DNA from 3 places in the Paenibacillus sp. EKM206P genome. Region 2 is predicted to be linked to each of the others. Evidence: riboswitches for the same ligand, from Rfam matches in the RefSeq annotation. Region 2 holds a riboswitch; each other region holds the start of a gene.
What was found. A riboswitch is a leader RNA that binds a small molecule or an ion and turns the genes downstream of it on or off. The one in region 2 is predicted to bind thiamine pyrophosphate.

Region 1: another riboswitch for thiamine pyrophosphate. It lies ahead of G9G53_RS12570 (ABC transporter substrate-binding protein); the one in region 2 lies ahead of G9G53_RS07805 (thiamine phosphate synthase).
Region 3: another riboswitch for thiamine pyrophosphate. It lies ahead of thiC (phosphomethylpyrimidine synthase ThiC); the one in region 2 lies ahead of G9G53_RS07805 (thiamine phosphate synthase).

Annotation. Positions count from the first base shown of each region.
Region 1 is NZ_JAAMNQ010000005.1:56,876-61,089, reverse strand. It holds gene G9G53_RS12580 (bifunctional 2',3'-cyclic-nucleotide 2'-phosphodiesterase/3'-nucleotidase) at 1-927, opposite strand, end outside; gene G9G53_RS12575 (pyridoxamine 5'-phosphate oxidase family protein) at 1,150-1,584, opposite strand; TPP riboswitch at 1,858-1,967, shown strand; gene G9G53_RS12570 (ABC transporter substrate-binding protein) at 2,162-3,205, shown strand; gene G9G53_RS12565 (MTH1187 family thiamine-binding protein) at 3,745-4,038, shown strand; gene G9G53_RS12560 (ABC transporter permease) at 4,035-4,214, shown strand, end outside.
Region 2 is NZ_JAAMNQ010000003.1:241,921-246,134, forward strand. It holds gene G9G53_RS07790 (thiazole synthase) at 1-206, opposite strand, end outside; gene thiS (sulfur carrier protein ThiS) at 209-412, opposite strand; gene thiO (glycine oxidase ThiO) at 409-1,557, opposite strand; gene G9G53_RS07805 (thiamine phosphate synthase) at 1,622-2,215, opposite strand; TPP riboswitch at 2,480-2,588, opposite strand; gene G9G53_RS07810 (ABC-F family ATP-binding cassette domain-containing protein) at 2,683-4,214, opposite strand, start outside.
Region 3 is NZ_JAAMNQ010000019.1:18,700-22,913, forward strand. It holds gene G9G53_RS24265 (alpha/beta hydrolase) at 1-82, opposite strand, end outside; gene G9G53_RS24270 (IclR family transcriptional regulator) at 383-1,126, shown strand; TPP riboswitch at 1,282-1,394, shown strand; gene thiC (phosphomethylpyrimidine synthase ThiC) at 1,582-3,426, shown strand; gene G9G53_RS24280 (hypothetical protein) at 3,549-3,701, opposite strand; gene G9G53_RS24285 (YitT family protein) at 4,210-4,214, shown strand, end outside.

The sequences.
Region 1 (4,214 bases), on a different contig from region 2:
CACGGCTGGTACCCCATTAATGGTTCCCTTATCCAGATCTACACCCTTCATATCTTTAAAATCAGGGCCAGGGAAAGATTTATGAGCATGCCCAAACAGAATAGCGTTAATTCCGTCCACCTGGCTCAAATACTTAACGGCATTCTCCATCAGTGGCGTTTGTGGCACATCCTCATAACCGGTATGCGCAAGCACGACAATAATGTCAGCACCTTCCGTCTTCATTTGAGGAATAAACTTTTTCGCCGTTTCCACAATATCCTTCGTAACGACTTTATCCTTCAAATTGGCTTCATCCCACTGCATAATTTGAGGTGTGACCAGACCGATCACACCCACTCTGAGTGTATGCTCTTCGCCCTTCTCGTCCGTTACTGTTTTATCAAGAATCTGATAAGGGGTAAAATAATTCTTAGTAGCTTGGCCCCCTTTATCAACATAAACGTTCGCATTTACATAAGGAAAATCAGCTCCCTTGAGCGATTTGTCCAGAAAGTCGAGACCGTAGTTGAATTCATGGTTGCCCACTGTAGCTGCATCATAGCCCATCAGGTTCATCATCTTGTAGACCGGATGGACACCGCCTTCTTTCTCAAAGGTTTTGTTGCGGGCCATATAATCGCCTAATGGGTTGCCCTGCAGCAAATCACCATTATCGAACAGCATACTGTTTCTTGTTTCACTACGTGCCTTCTGGATCAAGCTAGCTGTACTAACCAAGCCATACTCGTTGGTTTCTTTGTCCGAATAGTAATCGTAGTTCATCAGGGACGCATGGATATCCGTTGTTTCCATGATCCGCAAATTCACCGTAGCGCTATCACGAGAATCACTAGCTGCCCAGGATGGAGCGGCTGAAAACACCAGCATGCTACAAGCTACAACTGCTGCTGTAAACCCTTTAAACCAATTTTTACGTAATAACAAAATATACCCCTCCTCATTAAGGTGTATGCCTCATATACATACTTTTGCACATATATGTAAGCCTTGAACTCACCATTTCTATTTTAATCCAACGCCAGACAAAAGAGTAGTCATTTACTTAAAATTATTTATGAAAAAATAATTAATTTTCTCAAACATAAAAAAACCAGCAAACCTCCTGAAAAAATTGGAGATTTACTGGCTTATCCATTTATATTCGTATTATTTCTTCCACACCTGGCGCTCCGTTTGCTGACCCACATACTCAATGCGAGTCGGATTCACGTCCAGAATGACATAATCGGGATCGTCCGGTCCGGAAAACCACTCCTTCAAGGAGTCGTTCCACACTTGTTTGCGTAGCCCCTCATCAGCTGTAATTTGGACGGTAGCCTCCACTTCAACAACTTCCTTCGTACCGCCAACCTCATAACCCAGCAGCAGATAAGCATTCGGATTGTCCTTTAGCTCATCCACTTTATGCGTTTTGCGATCTGTCGCCAGATGAATGTTCATTCCATCGTTAAAAAGGGCCATATAGCGTACTTTCGGTTTGCCACCCTCTACCGTACCTAACGTACAAAATTTGTTGTTATCCAAAGCCTTCACAATGGCTTGTTCCAGTTGGTTGCGATCCAATGTTTCCGTTTTACCCACAGTACAACAACTCCTTTTCACGAATTAGAATTCTCTACCTACGCCATGCCATTGGGCACCAGCCCATCTGAACCTACCTGCGCAGCTGTTCTGAAAATAACATGACCGGATCGAATCGGATTGATTCATACTCATTTTCAGATCAAAGCTCACAGTAAAAGTGTACCCTGTCGTTCGGCAAATGAACCGTTATCTCTCCCTTCATGCTGGACAGACCTGCATTCAAAGCATATAATCGTCGTAGTAAACCCGAATAAATGAACCCATTAAACCATACAATGCCAGGGGTGCTGGAATCGGCCGGCTGAGAGTGTGTCCCAAGACACTGACCCTTACAACCTGATCTGGGTAATGCCAGCGTAGGAATGCTTAAGCAAGATGTGCCTTTTTTACATAGGACCATCCCTTACTTTGGTATATACAAGCGCAAGCGTCCCGGAAACTCGGGGCGCTTTTTTTGTTGAGGATTAAGTTGTTGGAAAGATCGCGTCCGGCAGATGTTATTTTTATGAAAATGGGAAACTTAAGCTGTCTGATTGGATGGATAACGGGTAATCAAAAGGAGAGAACACTAACGATGAAGCGCATGAAAATATTAACCCTGGGACTGATCAGTCTGTGGCTCATGGCCCTGACCCTGACCGCTTGCGGTGGAAGTCCCCCTACATCCCAAGAAGCGGCTTCCGCTACCGACACTCAAACGTCTACTCCGGCAAAGGGGCTCAAAGATGTTAAAATCGTGCTCGACTGGACACCCAATACGAATCATACGGGACTCTATGTCGCCAAGGACAAAGGATTTTACGAAAAAGCAGGTTTGAATGTCCAAATTGTTCAACCTGGTTCAGGCGGAGCCGATCAAATGGTTGCTTCTAATGCTGCACCTTTTGGTATCAGCTACCAAGAAGGCGTCACACAGGCTCGCACGCAAGGTGTGCCGCTTGTATCCATCGCTGCGGTGATTCAGCATAATACCTCAGGCTTCGCAGCCCCGGTAGATCGCGGAATTAAAAGCCCGAAAGATTTTGAAGGTAAAAAATACGGCGGTTGGGGCTCTCCCGTAGAAGAAGCGGTCATGAAATCCATCATGGATTCAGACAAAGGCGATGTGAGCAAAGTGAAGATCGTCAACATGGGCAATGCAGACTATTTTACAGCCGTGAAGCGGGATATCGACTTTGCCTGGATTTTCTACGCATGGACCGGAATCGAGGCCCAACTTCGAGATGAGCCATTGGATATGCTGTATGTAAAAGATTATTCCAAAAGCCTCGACTACTATACGCCTGTAATTGTGAGCAACGAACAGACGATAAAAAATGATCCCGAGCTGGTCAAAGCGTTCATGGACGCTACCGCCCAAGGCTATGAATACACTATCGCCCATCCGGAAGAAGCCGCGGACATCTTAAGCAAAGCTGTACCGGAGCTGGATAAAAAACTGGTACTTGCCAGCCAAAAATGGCTAAGCCCACGTTATCAGGATGATGCCGCGCAATGGGGCGTGCAAAAAGCGGAGGTATGGCAAAACTATTCGGACTGGATGTACGAACGCAAGCTGCTCAGCAAGCCTTTGGAAGTCGATAAGGCCTTCACAAACGACTTCTTGCCCAAGCGCTGACCATTTGTTAAAACGCTAAATAAGACTGAACTAGAGAAGTGAACGAAGCGCCACTACGCAGTCGGATGGTGCTTCCCATCGCCACCACCCCGGATTTCTTAATAAAAACTTATGATTAATGTAGAAATCCGGGGAGGTTATGCTTCCGAAGCGAGCTTTCCTACGGAAAGCTTTTAAAGCGAACGCTAACGCTTGTACAGCACCATTCCGCCCACTTCGTTCTCGTTCAACTTGGTTTATTCTTTAGTTTCATATTATCTAAGCGCTAAGTAGGTGCGCTTGTGTGTTAAAAATGCCGCACAAACCAGCTTTAAAAATAGGGTGCTTTTAAGGCGGGCAGCAGCGGAGCGGTTCATTTGAATCTGGAGAAGCGGAGCGTTCGCCTTTGCAGGGGAATTCTTACCTTTGAAAACTTAAATAATCCAAGAATCCCCCTGCAACAGCGATCGTAAGACCAAATGAAACGCGGAGCGGTCTCAAACGCCTTAAACCACCCTATTTTCTCTAAAACACTCCAAATGAAGGACAGGTGAATTTGCATGGCTAATACACTGCTCAGTATTCAAGTAATCCCTAAAACTCCTAATAACGAGGACTCTTACCCGTATGTAGATAAGGCGATTGAGGTCATTCAGCGCTCCGGTGTCAAACATCAGGTGAACCCATTGGATACGACCATGGAGGGCGAGCTCGACGAGTTGCTGAAAGTGGTTAAAGAAATGCATGAGGCTTTGACGGAAGCGGGCAGTCCCAGCGTCATTTCACAGATCAAAATCGCACATAACCCACAAGGCATCAGCATGAACAAGCTGACCGAGAAATATCGCCCATGAATCCGAAAGGCAAGAACGCATCCTGGTGGAAAAGCGTATGGCCGCCCCTTGTGGCGGTCCTCTTCTTTTTAGCAGCCTGGCAGGGGGCGGTTTCCTATTTACATATTGAATCCTGGCTACTGCCAGCTCCATCCCTCATCGTACAGGAGGGCATGGCCCAGACGGCGCTGCTTGGT
Region 2 (4,214 bases):
TTGGGAAGAAGTGTATACCGGCTCAAATCCAGCATATCGAGAAAATGCTGCTTATCCCGTTCCTCCAAGTTCAATCTCCGTACAGCAAACGTCAATATTTCCGTCTCAGCAGCCTCTACTGCTTGGGATTGGATATCCAGATCAGAGAATTTTCCTGTTCCCAACAATAACCTCGAGGTAAAAGATGCTTTTCCAATGGTTAACATAATCAACCGCCTCCCACAAAATGTACAATCTCTAGGCAATCTCCATCTTTCAGTACCGCTTCATCATGATCTTCACGGGTCAATATATGCCGATTCAGCTCCACCACTACGGTTTTCACCTTTACATCAAGCTCATGTAGCAATTGATTCACATGAGTGATTCGATTAGAAAAGGTCAGGCTCTGGCCGTTAATCGTCAGCTTCATAAGCTTTTCTCCTTGAGGAGCTCAGAAGAAAAACTACTTATCCCAAGTTCTGCTGCACAAGCCCCATTAAGCATAGCTGCCATCGCACGCCCGGTAGCATCACTCAGCAGGACACCGTTGCGATAATGCCCGACTGCAGCATATACGCCCTCGACCCCAGGAACAATGCCTATAAAAGGATGACCTGATACAGCCTGCGGACGTAAGCCCGCCCAAGCACGTATAAAAGAAGCTTCACGGACGCGCGGCAGCCAGGCAGAGGCACGTGCCAGCAACCCCTCCAAGCCTCCTACGGTTACTTCTTCGTCATATTGATGCGAAAGGCTCGTTGCCCCAATCCAAAGCTCGTTATTCTGTTTAGGCACGAGGTAAATATCATCAGCATAAATGGTGTATTCTAACGGGTGATCCTTCAAGGAGACCGCTACCGCTTCGCCCTTGACCGGATAAAGTGGATATTCAAACCCAACCTGCGCTAGCAATTTCATGCTATCCAAGCCTCCGGCAATAATGACCTGATCGCAGGAAAAAAAACCACTATCTGTACGGACACCGCAAATTCGACCATCCTGTATGACCAGTTGCTCTGCCTGTGTACCAGACCATACCGTTGCTCCCAGCACCGCAGCAGCACCTGCATAAGCACGGCAAAGCTGGACAGGAGCCACTTGTGTCTCCTTTGAACGATATATTGCCCCGATCGCTTGTTCATCCAAACCTGGAATTCGTCGGGCCAATTCTTTCGCATCCCACCAGATAGGACAATCACCCTCTCGCGTTTTAGCAGCTTTCCAGCGTTTTTGGCCTTCAGTCTCCGTACGGAAAGGGGTCACAAACCCTTCAGTACGGAATTCCACCGAAATACCTGACAAACGCTCTAGATCACAGACAAGCTCAGGGAATGCATCTCGACTTATGCGAGCAAATCGTGATAGCTCAGAGCCGGTGAACTCTTCACTTTCCGCTGCCAGCATTCCAACCGCTGCTCCTGAGGCTCCCTCACCCGGGATCAATCGTTCCAGCATAATCGTACTTCTTCCCTCCTTGGCCACATGATAAGCAATGGAACTGCCGATGACACCTCCACCTATGACCAAGCATTCAGCGTGTCCAATCACTCTTTCCTCTGTGTGTATCTTTAGCATTTGTTCCGTATCTCCTCTCCATAAACCCTTCTGCTTTCAGCTTGCCTCTACTCTCGTTTTCTCGCTACAGGCTGTGAACTACAAGGTCTGCCATTCGCCTATACTCCATTGCAGCTGCAACGGGCGACTCAGCCTCCCATATACCAGACATCACCGCAATTCCGCTTGCTCCGGCCCTATAAAGCTCCGGGATATGATGCGGTTGTATGCCGCCTAGCGCAATCACCGGAATGTTCGACAGCCTGCAAATATGTTCAAGCTGAGCTAAACCCCGCGGTACAATACCGGGCTTACAATGGGTCTCATATACGTGACCATAAAGTACATAGTCCGCTCCTGCCCGCTCAGCAATTTGCATCTCCTCCAAGGAATGTACAGACACTCCACAGCGTGTACCCTTTGGAAGTAGGCTTTTCACATCCACAACAGGTAATCCATTAGCTGGTAATTGAACGGCTCCAACCAAAGTAAGTAAAGCTACATCCACACGATCATTTACTACAATTTGTTGCAAAGGAACTTCCTGCTCCACCAGGCTGCGAGTCAAAGAAAGCAATGCAGAGGCACCATTCTGTTTTAAACGTGCGTGTACATAATGAACATACGGACAAATCACAGCAGCCACTTGGGCGGCTTGTGCAAAAGTGCCCTTTTCCATCGAAATTGCGTGTAATTCGATTTTGTCTTCACCTCACATTGGACTAAAGGATCTAAGCTTAGCCAGCCACGTCTACCAGCAGGAATGAAAGGGGATTATATGTGAATCGTCTACGGAAGCTCGAACTACTTAAAATGAACGAAACGCAAAAAAACCACTTCCCCAAGGAAGTGGTTTAACGAACGTCCAATAATCGAACGGACCATGAATCCGTATACGTGTATCGTCCCACGCACAAACAAAAATAAAGATGGTGTTGCCTTGTTTGTACGGCGCTCACTTCCCTACGCTGGCATAACCCAGATCAGGTGCAAAGGGTCCGAAATCCATTTATTCCGTCTCAGCCGCATGGGCGGCTCCCCTAGTGTGACTATTTTATTGTATAAGCTAAAGATAGCTTAGCATATTTTTCTAATTCTGCAAACCCCACTTCGTGTGAAATTTGATGGAACTGGATTTAGCTGATTTTAGTTAACTTTACTTGACCACTCTTCCACATTCCACGTTTTGGTTACCCAATCCTCGTAAAAGTCCGGTTCGTGAGATACAAGCAATACGGTCCCTTTGTATTCCTTCAAGGCACGTTTCAGCTCATCCTTTGCTTTAACATCCAAGTGGTTGGTAGGCTCATCGAACAGTACCCAGTTGCTTTCACGCATTAACAGTTTGCAAAGACGGACTTTAGCCTGTTCTCCACCACTGAGCGCAGATAGCGGACGCGTGATATGCTCATTTTTCAAACCGCAACGCGCCAAATGCGCTCGTACTTCATGCTGGTTCAAATGCGGAAATTCATTCCACACATCGTCAATCGGTGTAATTTTCTCGGCCTTTACTTCCTGCTCAAAATAAGCGGGCTGCAAAAAATCACCTTGATAAGTTTTTCCACTGATTGGCGGAATTTTTCCCAATATGGTTTTGAGCAATGTCGATTTACCGACACCATTGTAGCCGACAATTGCAATCTTTTCGCCACGTTCAATCGTCATGGACATTTTAGGCAAAAGGGCATGTGTATAACCAATCTCAAAATCAATACCCTCAAATACCGTCTTTCCGCTTGCACGTGCCTCTTTGAATTGAAAGGTTGGTTTTGCGGCTTCTTCAGGCTTATCAATACGTTCGATCCGATCAAGCTGCTTTTCACGGCTCTTTGCTCGGCCTGAGGTAGAGGCACGCGCTTTATTACGCTGAATAAAATCTTCCTGTTTCTTAATAAAATCCTGTTGCTTCTCATAAGCATCAATATGCTGGGCTTTGTTCAGATCCGCCATTTCGAGAAACTTTTCATAATTAGCTGAATAACGGGTCATCTTGGCAAATTCAAGATGGTAAATAACATTAACGACCTGGTTCATAAATTCAGTATCATGTGAAATAAGAATAAAAGCATAAGGATAATCCTTCAAATAGCGCGTAAGCCATTCAATATGCTCTACATCCAAATAGTTGGTAGGTTCATCCAGCAACAGGACGTTCGGCTTTTCCAACAGCAACTTAGCAAGAAGAACCTTTGTCCGTTGCCCGCCGCTAAGTGCGGATACATCCCGATCCAGTCCTATCGCCGACAGACCTAGTCCATTCGCCATCTCTTCAACCTTTACATCAATGAGGTAAAAATCCCCCATATCCAGTTGCTCCTGAATTTCACCCATCTGTTCCAGCAACACTTCCAACTCATCAGGAGAAGCATCCCCCATTTTGTCAGTAATCTGCATCATTTCCTTTTCCAATTCCAACAAAGGAAGAAAAGCATCCTTCAATACATCACGTACCGTTTTGCCCGGTGTCAGCTTGGTATGCTGATCCAGATAGCCGTAACGCACACGTGGAGTCCATTCCACTTTACCCTCATCCTTAAGCAATTTTCCAGTGAGAATGTTCATGAGTGTCGATTTACCAACACCGTTAGCTCCTACCAAACCTACACGTTCCCCCGCAAGCAATCGAAAGGAAACATTTTTAAATAATGCGCGGTCCCCAAAGTTGTGGGATACAT
Region 3 (4,214 bases), on a different contig from region 2:
GCAGACGGGGATTAAAGAGTGGGGTGGACGGCTCCTGAACAGCGGTCTGTAGCTGAGAGTTGCGCTGGGATGTAGAAATCATGTAAGAGCCTCCTTATATAAAATTGATCTTCGTTTCAATAGAATTTAGGTATAATTCCACTTGAAAATGATAGTGTATATCCGTATAGATACCTATTATCGTATGATGGGGGTTATCCAAAGTCAACGCCTGAACCGGAAAAGTAAAAATGATGCAAAGAATTGTCGATGTTTGTTCTCGTTCTGTAATATGGTTGTCACAAAAACATCGGTTTACAGTAGCCGCGACTATTCTATATAATTTATGTAACCATGTTTCATAGTGTGAAACGAATATGGATACAAGAGGAGCGGTTCACGAATGGAAGACCGTAAATTAACCGTTCGCGCTGTAGAGCGTGCACTTGATATATTGCTGTGTTTTACCGCAGATTCGGATCTTGGCCTAACGGAGATTGCCTCCAAAATTGGTCTACATAAAAGCACGGTTCATCGGCTGCTGACTACGTTGGAGGATCGGGGCTTTGTCGTTCGGAATGCCGAAACGGAAAAATATCGACTTGGCTTCCGCATTTGGGAGCTATCCACACATTTGTCCCAAAGTGACGAGCCGGCGGTGTTGTTACAGCCTGCAATGGAAGGACTGCGTGACCGTCTGGGCGAAACGGTCAGCTTGTACTTACGGGACGGCAACATGCGTATTCGCATACAAGCCGTGCAGAGCAATCAGGCGATCCGCAGGGTTGCGCCTGTGGGTGCGCGTATGCCGCTGGCTGTAGGAGCCTCCAGTAAGGTGCTGGCTGCCTTTATGCCGCCGCAGGAGCTGGAAGCCCTGCTAAGCGGGAATGAATGGCCGCCCTCGGTAGACGCGGAGGTCTATAAAGCCCAGCTGCAGGACATTCGCGAGAAGGGCTATGCGACCAGCTATGAAGAACGGGAGCCAGGGGCCGCTGCTGTGGCCGCACCAATTGTGAACCGGAAGGGACAGGTCACTGCGGCTTTATCTGTATCCGGTCCGGTCAGCCGGCTTGCACCCGAGACGCTACATGACTTTGCTCCGATTTTGATCGAAGCGGCGAAGGAAATGGGGCTTATGCTTCCGTAACAAGAATGAATGCAGTTGAAGCAAGCAAAGTGATTTGGTGAGGAGCGTCTTCTTGCTAAATGGAACCTAGAAGGGTTGCCAAAGCCATAAATTTGAAGTAGTCTGATAAGGATGGCGGGATGTCTGTTATGTCCGCCTCATGTGAATAGAAGTATCGCAGTTACTGGGGGAGCCTGTAATGCCGGGCTGAGATGGAATCGTGTAAGATTCCGGACCCTTTGCACCTGATCTGGATCATACCAGCGTAGGGAAGTAATCGGCCATTGAAATGTATACGCAGCTGCTGTCTACGGTGACGCATTGGAATAGGATTATTCCACATGTGCACGGTCTGGATAGCTGCCTCGTTAGATTAGCCGGTTCCCTCGGGAACCGGCTTTTTTGCATAGATCAGCGCCACCCTGGGAATGGTTCCGGATCGGTGTGTCATTTCATCGAAACAGGAGGAATGGACAATGAAGCCGACAGAAGTAGAAGGAACAAAAGGAACAGAATTTAAATCAGCAGAAGTAAGGTTGGCAGGAACAAGGGAAGTTGGGGTAGAGAAGACAAACGGGGAGCAAGCCAGTGGGGTAACGCCCTTTCCAGGGAGCCGTAAGGTATATATTCAAGGCTCGCGGCCGGACATTGCCGTCCCAGAGCGGGAAATTGCTCTTCATCCTACACATACGCCGCAGGGCACGGAGCATCATGAGCCATTGCGTGTGTACGATACGAGCGGTCCCATGACTGACGAAGCCTATCAGGTCGATATCCGTCAGGGCCTGCCTCCATTACGGCGAGCTTGGGCACTGGAACGGGGCGATGTGGAGGCTTACGAGGGACGCGCCGTCAAACCAGAGGATAATGGACTGAAACCTGGCTCCAAACGGGAGACAGTTGAATTTCCCGGCGTGACCAACCGTCCGCTTCGTGCTTCGCAAGGTCGTACAGTGACGCAAATGCATTATGCACGGCAAGGGATCATTACGCCCGAAATGGAATTTGCGGCGATCCGCGAAGGGGTGGAGCCTGAGTTTGTACGGCAGGAATTGGCGGCTGGACGAGCCATTTTGCCTTCGAATATCAATCACCCGGAAAGTGAGCCGATGGTCATTGGGCGTCATTTTCACGTGAAGATCAATGCGAACATTGGTAATTCTGCGGTTACCTCCTCGATTGAGGAGGAAGTGGAGAAAATGACCTGGGCTGTGCGTTGGGGCTCGGATACAGTTATGGACCTATCCACAGGCCGTAATATCCATACCACACGTGAATGGATCATTCGGAATTCTCCTGTACCGATTGGAACTGTGCCGCTGTATCAGGCACTTGAAAAGGTGAACGGCGAAGCAGAAGCGCTGACGTGGGAGTTGTATCGCGATACGCTGATCGAGCAGGCGGAGCAGGGAGTGGACTATTTTACAATTCATGCGGGTGTATTGCTGCGGTATATACCGATGACGGCGAATAGAATGACGGGAATTGTGTCCCGTGGCGGGTCGATCATGGCAGCCTGGTGCCTTGCGCACCATCAGGAGAATTTTTTGTATACACATTTTGAAGAAATCTGCGAAATTATGAAAGCCTATGATGTGGCCTTTTCTCTCGGGGATGGTCTACGTCCAGGTAGTATCTATGATGCGAATGATGAAGCACAGTTTGCAGAGCTGGAAACGTTGGGCGAGCTAACGCAAATCGCATGGAAGCATGATGTTCAGGTCATGATTGAGGGGCCGGGACATGTCCCTATGCATAAAATCAAAGAGAATGTGGATTTGCAAATGGAGATTTGTAAGGAAGCTCCTTTCTATACCTTGGGACCGCTCACGACGGATATTGCCCCCGGATATGATCATATTACCTCAGCCATCGGGGCGGCGATGATCGGTTGGTTCGGGACGTCCATGCTGTGCTATGTTACGCCTAAGGAGCATTTGGGTCTTCCGAATAAGGATGATGTCCGTGAGGGTGTCATTACCTACAAAATTGCAGCACATGCTGCCGATCTGGCGAAGGGCCATCCACGGGCGCAGCAGCGGGATGATGCTTTGTCCAAGGCACGCTTTGAGTTCCGCTGGCGGGATCAGTTCAATCTGTCGCTTGATCCCGAGCGGGCCTTGTCCTACCATGATGAAACGCTACCAGCAGAGGGAGCCAAGGAAGCACATTTTTGCTCGATGTGCGGCCCCAAATTTTGTAGTATGCGCATCACGCAGGACATTCGCGCCTATGCAGCGGATAAGGGGCTGAACACCGAAGAAGCAGTGGCCGCTGGGATGCGTGAGAAGGCAGAGCAGTATCGGGATGGCGGTCAGTAAAACGAATGTGTGAGTTTAGGAACGCATGAATCAAAAAAAGCCGTGGTTCTCTACAGTCGATGTAGGAAACTACGGCTTTTTGGCTTATGTAAAGCGAGTCATGCAACCGGATAAACGGCGCCTTATTTTTTACCCATTTTTTCATTCAAAATGTCCTGAAAGCTGAGCTTCTTCTCCGAGCTATCTTCTTTCTTCTGCATACTCACCGCGTTGGCACGTTGGTATTGGTGGTGAAAGGGCATCAGGGTGTGGACGGTTAAGTTCATTGTATTCATGTAGATCATTCCTCCAATTCCATATTGTCAAATTCAGATTGAGTTGCTTAGGACGTCTGTATAGGACTATTTGTATGTACTTGATGTCGCAATGCTATGTAGGTTGCTTGGTTATGTTTCAATCATTATACCCACATTTTTTCAAAGTAAAACGCTTTTGACATAAAACAGGAAGATGGTCATGTGTGTTCAAAATGCCGATTAGGAGGATGGTCGTTTTAGGGGAAAATGTGCCTAGGTCTAAAACAAGGGCTTGAGGCCCGTTTTCTTAGTTTAGTAGTCGGGATTGTGTTTTTTTGTCGAATAACCTTGTAAAAGGAGGGTTTTGTGGACTCCTCAAGTCAGGATTGAGGCAGTCTGGTGGCGAATTAAAGTGTCAAAGTTGTATTGACTTTATGTTTGGTAGTAGATACCATGAACTGGTTGTCAGCGTATTTTGACAACAAGAGTCAGCCAATCGATCTGGCGATTCATCCTTTGAAATGTTAGAGAGAGGATTAGAGCATATATGAA